Regions from separate parts of the Pseudomonas sp. AK106 genome, predicted to be linked through region 1. Evidence: predicted binding sites of a transcription regulator. Region 1 holds the regulator's gene; the other holds the start of a gene.
The links. The regulator sigma-54, encoded in region 1, starts transcription at its own class of promoters, with help from an activator protein. The targets are predictions, from matches to a motif close to ANTGGCATNNANNTTGCTNT.
Positions count from the first base shown of each region.

Region 2: the regulator sigma-54 is predicted to act here: its motif matches at 1,568-1,587, upstream of M1E04_RS16195 (circularly permuted type 2 ATP-grasp protein).

Region 1 is NZ_CP096426.1:1,011,867-1,015,510, reverse strand. Features, by position in the region: gene lptA (lipopolysaccharide transport periplasmic protein LptA) at 1-371, shown strand, start outside; gene lptB (LPS export ABC transporter ATP-binding protein) at 371-1,096, shown strand; gene M1E04_RS04585 (RNA polymerase factor sigma-54) at 1,286-2,779, shown strand; gene hpf (ribosome hibernation-promoting factor, HPF/YfiA family) at 2,856-3,164, shown strand; gene ptsN (PTS IIA-like nitrogen regulatory protein PtsN) at 3,177-3,641, shown strand; gene rapZ (RNase adapter RapZ) at 3,644-3,644, shown strand, end outside.
Region 2 is NZ_CP096426.1:3,682,431-3,686,074, forward strand. Features, by position in the region: gene M1E04_RS16190 (alpha-E domain-containing protein) at 1-112, opposite strand, end outside; gene M1E04_RS16195 (circularly permuted type 2 ATP-grasp protein) at 125-1,534, opposite strand; gene M1E04_RS16200 (ribonuclease E inhibitor RraB) at 1,995-2,333, opposite strand; gene M1E04_RS16205 (hypothetical protein) at 2,583-2,819, opposite strand; gene M1E04_RS16210 (LTA synthase family protein) at 2,989-3,644, opposite strand, start outside.

The DNA of each region.
Region 1 (3,644 bases):
CCCAGGGCACGATGAAGATCACCGGCAACACCGTGACCATCACCCGGACACCGCAAGGCGACGTGGACGTGTTCACGTCCGTGGGCAACCTGGCCTATTACGAGCAGAAGCCATCGGTGGACAAACCGATCGTTCAGGCCTGGGGCGTCACCATCCAGTACTTCGCGGCCCAGAACCGCATCGTGCTGATCGACAAGGCCAAAGTAGTCAACGACGGCAACACGTCCGAAGGCGAGAAAATCGTCTATGACACCGTCAAGCAGGTCGTGAACGCCGGCCGTGCCAACGGCACCAAGGTCACCGCACCACGCCCTCGCATCGACATGGTCATCCAGCCGAAAAAGAAAACCGACCAGCAGAAGGCCCAGTAATGGCAACGCTGAAAGCCCAACATCTGGCCAAGGCCTATAAAAGCCGCCAGGTCGTACGTGACGTCAGCCTGTCCATCGAGAGCGGTCAGATTGTCGGCCTGCTCGGCCCCAACGGCGCCGGCAAGACCACCTGCTTCTACATGATCGTCGGCCTGGTTCAGGCCGATCAGGGTCGCGTTCTTATCGACGACCAGGACGTCAGCCACCAGCCGATGCACGGCCGCGCTCGCGCCGGTATTGGCTACCTGCCACAGGAAGCGTCGATCTTCCGCAAGCTCTCCGTCTCGGACAACATCATGGCGATTCTGGAGACCCGCAAGGAGCTCGATCGCACTGCCCGTCGCAAGGAGCTGGAAAGCCTGCTGCAGGAATTCCACATCACCCACATTCGCGACAACCTGGGCATGAGCCTGTCGGGCGGTGAACGTCGCCGCGTGGAAATCGCACGCGCCCTCGCCACTTCGCCGAAATTCATTCTGCTCGACGAACCTTTTGCCGGTGTTGACCCTATTTCCGTAGGCGACATCAAGCAGATCATTCACCACCTCAAGGCCAAAGGGATCGGCGTGCTGATCACCGACCACAACGTGCGTGAAACGCTGGATATCTGCGAAACCGCCTACATCGTCAACGATGGGCAGCTAATTGCCGAAGGCGACGCCGAATCCATCCTTGCCAACCAATTGGTCAAGGAAGTGTATCTGGGTCACGAGTTCCGCCTGTAACCGCAGTGATGACACGAGGTTGTGCGGTACGCCGCAACGCGCGCTATCGCCGACCTCGTTTTTTAATTGTCATCACACTCTAGGCAAACCCTCCAGCTTCAGGCATATAATTTGCTTAAGTTGGCGCCCTCGGCGCCCTGGTAGTAAATGGCGCGCAGTGCGCCGGCGAATAAGGTGTTAAGCCCTGCCATGAAACCTTCGCTAGTCTTGAGAATGGGCCAGCAGCTGACGATGACGCCTCAGCTGCAACAGGCAATCCGCTTGCTTCAGTTGTCGACGCTGGATCTCCAACAGGAGATTCAGGAGGCGCTGGAGTCGAACCCGATGCTGGAACGGCAGGAGGAAGGCGACGATTTCGACAACGCCGACCCCTTGGCGGATAACGTAGAGCAAAAGCCCAACGCTGATGTTCAGGAGCCCACCTACCAGGAATCGGCGCCTACCGTCGACAATCTGGATGAGGGCGACTGGAACGAGCGCATCCCCAACGAGTTGCCTGTCGACACCGCGTGGGAAGACGTCTATCAGACCAGCGCCAGCAGCCTGCCCAGCAATGACGATGACGAGTGGGATTTCACCACCCGCACCTCCGTTGGCGAAAGCCTGCAAAGCCACCTGCTCTGGCAGCTCAACCTCGCGCCGATGTCGGACACCGATCGCCTGATCGCCGTGACGCTGATCGACTGCATCAACAACCAGGGCTACCTCGACGAAACACTGGAAGAATTGCTCGACGCTTTCGATCCTGAGCTCGATATCGAGCTGGACGAAATCGAAGCCGTTCTGCACCGCATCCAGCAGTTCGAGCCTGCGGGCATCGGCGCTCGCAACCTGAGCGAATGCCTGCTGCTGCAGCTCCGTCAGTTGCCGGCTAAAACCAGGTGGCTGGCGGAAGCGCAGAAGCTGGTCAGCGACTACATCGATCTGTTGGGCAGCCGCGACTACGCGCAACTGATGCGCCGCATGAAGCTCAAGGAAGACGACCTGCGGCAGGTCATTGAACTGGTCCAGAGCCTCAACCCGCGCCCCGGCTCGCAGATCGAGTCCAGTGAAGCCGAATACGTTGTGCCTGACGTCATCGTGCGCAAGGACAACGAGCGCTGGCTGGTGGAGCTGAACCAGGAATCCGTGCCGCGCCTGCGGGTCAATCCGCAGTACGCGGGGTTCGTGCGTCGTGCCGATACCAGCGCCGACAATACGTTCATGCGCAATCAGCTGCAGGAAGCGCGCTGGTTCATCAAGAGCCTGCAAAGCCGTAACGAGACGCTGATGAAGGTGGCGACGCAAATCGTTGAACACCAGCGCGGCTTCCTTGAGTACGGCGACGAGGCCATGAAGCCGCTGGTTCTGCATGACATCGCTGAGGCGGTCGGCATGCACGAATCGACGATTTCCCGGGTCACCACGCAGAAATTCATGCACACCCCACGCGGGATCTACGAACTCAAATATTTCTTTTCCAGCCACGTCAGCACCTCGGAAGGCGGCGAATGCTCGTCCACGGCGATTCGCGCGATCATCAAAAAACTGGTCGCTGCGGAAAATCAGAAAAAGCCGTTGAGTGACAGCAAGATCGCTGGTTTACTGGAAGCACAAGGCATTCAAGTGGCCCGTCGCACAGTCGCCAAGTACCGTGAATCCCTTGGGATCTCGCCGTCCAGCGAACGCAAGCGACTGATGTAAAGGTCACATGTCAAAGTGTTCCAGTGGCAGGCATTACGCCTGCCTCTTAATGCACTGGCAACGAAGGAGAAGCTGTATGCAAGTCAACATCAGTGGACACCAGCTGGAAGTGACCGAACCTCTGCGTACCTACATCGGCGAGAAACTCGCCCGACTGGAACGCCATTTTGACAAGATCACGAATGTGCAGGTCACGATGGAGGTCGAGAAGCTCAAGCAGAAGATCGAAGCCACCTTGCACGTTCCTGGCGCTGAAGTGGTTGCCAACGCCGAACACGACGACATGTATGCAGCCATTGACCTGCTTGCCGACAAGCTTGACCGCCAACTCAAAAAACATAAGGAAAAACAGCAAAGTCTGCTGCAAGGCGCGACTGCTCGCTGACACTCCCCACTCATGATCCGACTTGAAAATATTCTGACCCCTGGCCGTTCACTTGTGAACGTGCCAGGCGGCAGCAAAAAAGCCGTACTCCAAAACATCGCCAGCATGATCGGCAAGCAAGTGCCCGATCTTGATGAACAGGTGGTGTTTGAAAGCCTTATTGCCCGTGAAAAACTCGGCTCCACCGGTTTCGGTAATGGCATCGCCATTCCCCACTGCCGCCTGAAGGGCTGTACAACGCCTGTCAGCGCCGTGCTGCATCTCGAGAAACCCATCGATTTCGACGCCATCGACGGCGCGCCGGTTGACCTGCTGTTTGTGCTGCTGGTCCCGGAAGCGGCCACCGATGCTCACTTGGAACTGCTGCGCCAGATCGCCAGCATGCTCGACCGTGACGATGTGCGTAAGCGCCTGCGCGCCGCCAAAACCGACGAAGAGCTTTACAGCGTCGTGCTCGACGTCCAGAACGGTCACTGATCA
Region 2 (3,644 bases), 2.7 Mb from region 1:
CCTGTGGCATCAGCGACAGCGAGTAACTGACGTCGAGCATCCGCGCGAGGTTTTCGGCCCGCTCCAGGTACCGCGACATCCAATATAAATCCGAGGCAGTTCTACTTAGCATTGGCAGGCATCCTTAATCCTCGACCACCCAGGTGTCCTTGGTTCCGCCACCCTGCGACGAGTTCACCACCAGCGACCCTTCGCGCAAGGCAACGCGCGTGAGACCACCGGGCACTACACGGGTTTCACGGCCAGCCAGGACGAACGGGCGAAGGTCGATGTGGCGCGGGGCGATGCCGTTCTCGACGAAGGTCGGACAGGTCGACAAACACAAGGTCGGTTGCGCGATATACGCGTGGGGCTTGGCTTTGAGCCGCGCCCGGAACGACTCGATTTCCGCGGCGGTGGCGGCGGGGCCCACGAGCATGCCGTAACCGCCGGAGCCCTGGGTTTCCTTGACCACCAGATCGCCCAGATTGGCGAGCACGTGGGACAGCTCTTCGGGCTTGCGGCACTGCCAGGTCGGCACGTTCTTCAGGATCGGCTCTTCGTCGAGGTAGAAACGGATCATGTCGGTCACAAAGGGGTAAACCGACTTGTCGTCCGCCACGCCGGTGCCGATGGCATTGGCCAGCACCACATTGCCCGAACGGTACGCGGACAGCAGGCCCGGCACGCCGAGCATTGAATCCGGGTTGAATGCCAGCGGATCGAGGAACGCGTCGTCGAGCCTGCGGTAAATCACGTCGACCGCTTTCGGGCCGTCGGTGGTTCGCATGAACACGCGGTCATCGCGCACGAAAAGGTCAGCGCCCTCCACCAGTTCGACGCCCATTTCCCGAGCCAGAAACGCGTGCTCGAAAAACGCGCTGTTAAAGCGCCCGGGCGTCAGCACCACGACGCTCGGATTATCCAGCGGGCTGGAGCTTTTCAGGGTGTCCAGCAGCAGGTTCGGGTAGTGATCGATCGGCGCGATGCGTTGCGCGGCGAACAGCTCGGGGAACAGCCGCATCATCATCTTGCGGTCTTCGAGCATGTAGCTCACGCCGCTGGGCGTGCGCAGGTTGTCTTCGAGCACGTAATACGTGCCGTCGCCATCACGCACCAGATCGACGCCTGAGATGTGCGAATACAGGTCACGATGAAGATTCAGGCCCTGCATCGCCAACTGGTATTGCTCGTTGGCGAGGACCTGTTCGGCGGGAATGATCCCGGCCTTGATGATGCGCTGATCGTGATAGAGGTCAGCGAGAAACATGTTCAGCGCCTTGACGCGCTGTATGCAGCCGCGCTCGACCACCCGCCATTCGCTGGCCGGAATGCTGCGCGGAATCGTGTCGAAAGGGATGAGCCGCTCGGTGCCCTGCTCGTCGCCGTACAGCGTGAACGTGATCCCGGCGCGATGAAACAAAAGATCGGCCTCACGCCGGCGCTGAGCGAGCAACTCAGGCGGCGCTTCGCCCAACCAGCGGGCGAATTCCCGATAATGCGGACGAACTATGCCGCCCGCATCGTACATCTCGTCATAAAAGGTGCGGATCATGCCGTACTCCTTGTCACCATGGACACCAGAGCCTTCGCAAGGCCCGTGCCATCGGCATAAACGCTTTAATATCAATGGGTTGAATTAAACAGCCGGAGCGTCCGCACCATTCCTGTGCACGATGCGCCCTAACCCGTTCCCCGGCGCTTCATGGCGAAGCGTCGTTCCGTTTGAAAATCTATCGCAGGCATAGCCACAGTTCATTTCCGCGCGTTACGCGCACTGAGCATAATCGCCTCATACCGCAGACCAACCCGCTGGATTCCACAAGGCGATTGGCTCAAAACCTGATTGGCAACGCCACCCGATATTCCCTTTCCGCCGCTCCCATGAGAGCGGCTTTTTTTTGCCTGCGATTCGGCTCGGTGCCTCTCCCGCTCCACTGATTTGCCGTGGAGCCGAGAGACGGCATTCAACCGTGCATGCCCTGTTTTCGGGCCTGACTGTCAATTAAGCCCGATCAATGAAGGCGCTTGAGCTCCTGCTTGACGCCCCAGCCTTCAACCTCCCCGTCCAGACCGAAAATCGCGGTCTGGAAATCCTGCTCGAAGTCGCCTATCCCGTCGTAGGTCGCGTACATCAACTTGCTCAGTTCCAGGTGCCACGCACCGTCTTCCAGAGCATTGAGCTGAACATTGACTGACTCGCCACGAAATTTTTCCGCTGCCTGACGCGCCCGGTCCTCATCCGGAAAGGTGGCATAGAACTCGATGGGGTGAATGCGTGCGAAGTCGAAACCGCCTTCTTTCATGCAGCGCAGAACATGGCTGCTGACGTCTTCTTGATAGGCTGTGCTCATGAAACGTCCTCCTATGCAACGATAGATAGAGTTTCAACTATCCCGAAACACTCCCCGATGGCGAGGCGTGTAGCGGCAGGTCATCTGCCGCCCGGGACTCAAGCATGTCGCTGACAAGGCCGGTGCGTTTTACAAAACGGGCATACGTACGCGAGCTGACTCGGGTAGATGCTTCACCGACCTCACTGGCAGAGTACGCGCATTGATAGTGCGTTGCCAATTGGCAGGTTGGCGGGAAACCCAGGCTTTTTAGGGGGCTTCTACGATGGAGATGATCTGTACCGCGTTCTGCTCTTTGAGTGTCTTCACGGTGGGCTCGGCGGTGCGACCGTCGAGGTCGATCAGATCAAGATCACTGGCGACCGGAAACAGGATCGGACGGATTCGCTGCGCAGCCTCTTCATCACTGGGACGGTGATCGGATTCAAGATCGAGGGTTTGCTGCACACCGTCTTTGTCCAGAAACGAAATAGTCCACACTTTCATCAATGTCTCCTCAGTAAGGGCCGGACAACGGCCTAGTGATCTTGACCCTTGCAGCGCAACGACGTTCAACCCGAATCGTCAGCGCCCGGCTGACGTTAGCAGCGTGATGCCAACGATCCGCAGGCAAAAAAAACGCCCCGGTCTCGGGGCGTTCTTCATCAGGCTGCAGTCATTGCGGCTTGGCGTCTTTGACCCCTGCCGTGTTGTCCAGCAGGCTCTTGGTCGCGGTCTGCAGGAAGCTGTCGAGCTTCTTGCGCAACTCGGTGACGTCCGGCGCGTTCGGCATCAGCTCGGCGTGGGGCTTGGTGCCCAACTCGTAGCTGTACACCTTCGGCTCCATTTCCTTGGGTTCGATCAGGATCCGGTTGCCAGTGACCAGCGCAACCGTCTGCTCGCTGCCCGATGGCTTGATCACACCAAAGCCCTCGTCTCCCGCTGGCAGATTGAGCAGGTCGCGGCCCCAGCACTGGTGCACGGTGTCGCCACCCAGGCGGCCCATGATGGTCGGGACGATGTCGATCTGCGTGCCGACGATGCTGCTGCGCTTGCCGAACTTGTCCTGCAGGCCCGGGGCGATCATCAGCATCGGCACGTTGAAGCGGCCCAGGTCCATCTCGGTGATCTGCTCGTTGTTGCCGAAGCCGTGGTCACCGACGACCACAAACAGCGTGTCCTTGTAGTACGGCTCTTTCTTGGCCTTCTCGAAGAACTGACCCAGCGCCCAATCCGAATAACGCATGGCGGTGAGGTGTTCATCCAGCGTGCCATGGCCGGTCACACGCTCGACCGGCAGGTTTGCCGGCAGTGCGTACGGCGTGTGGTTGG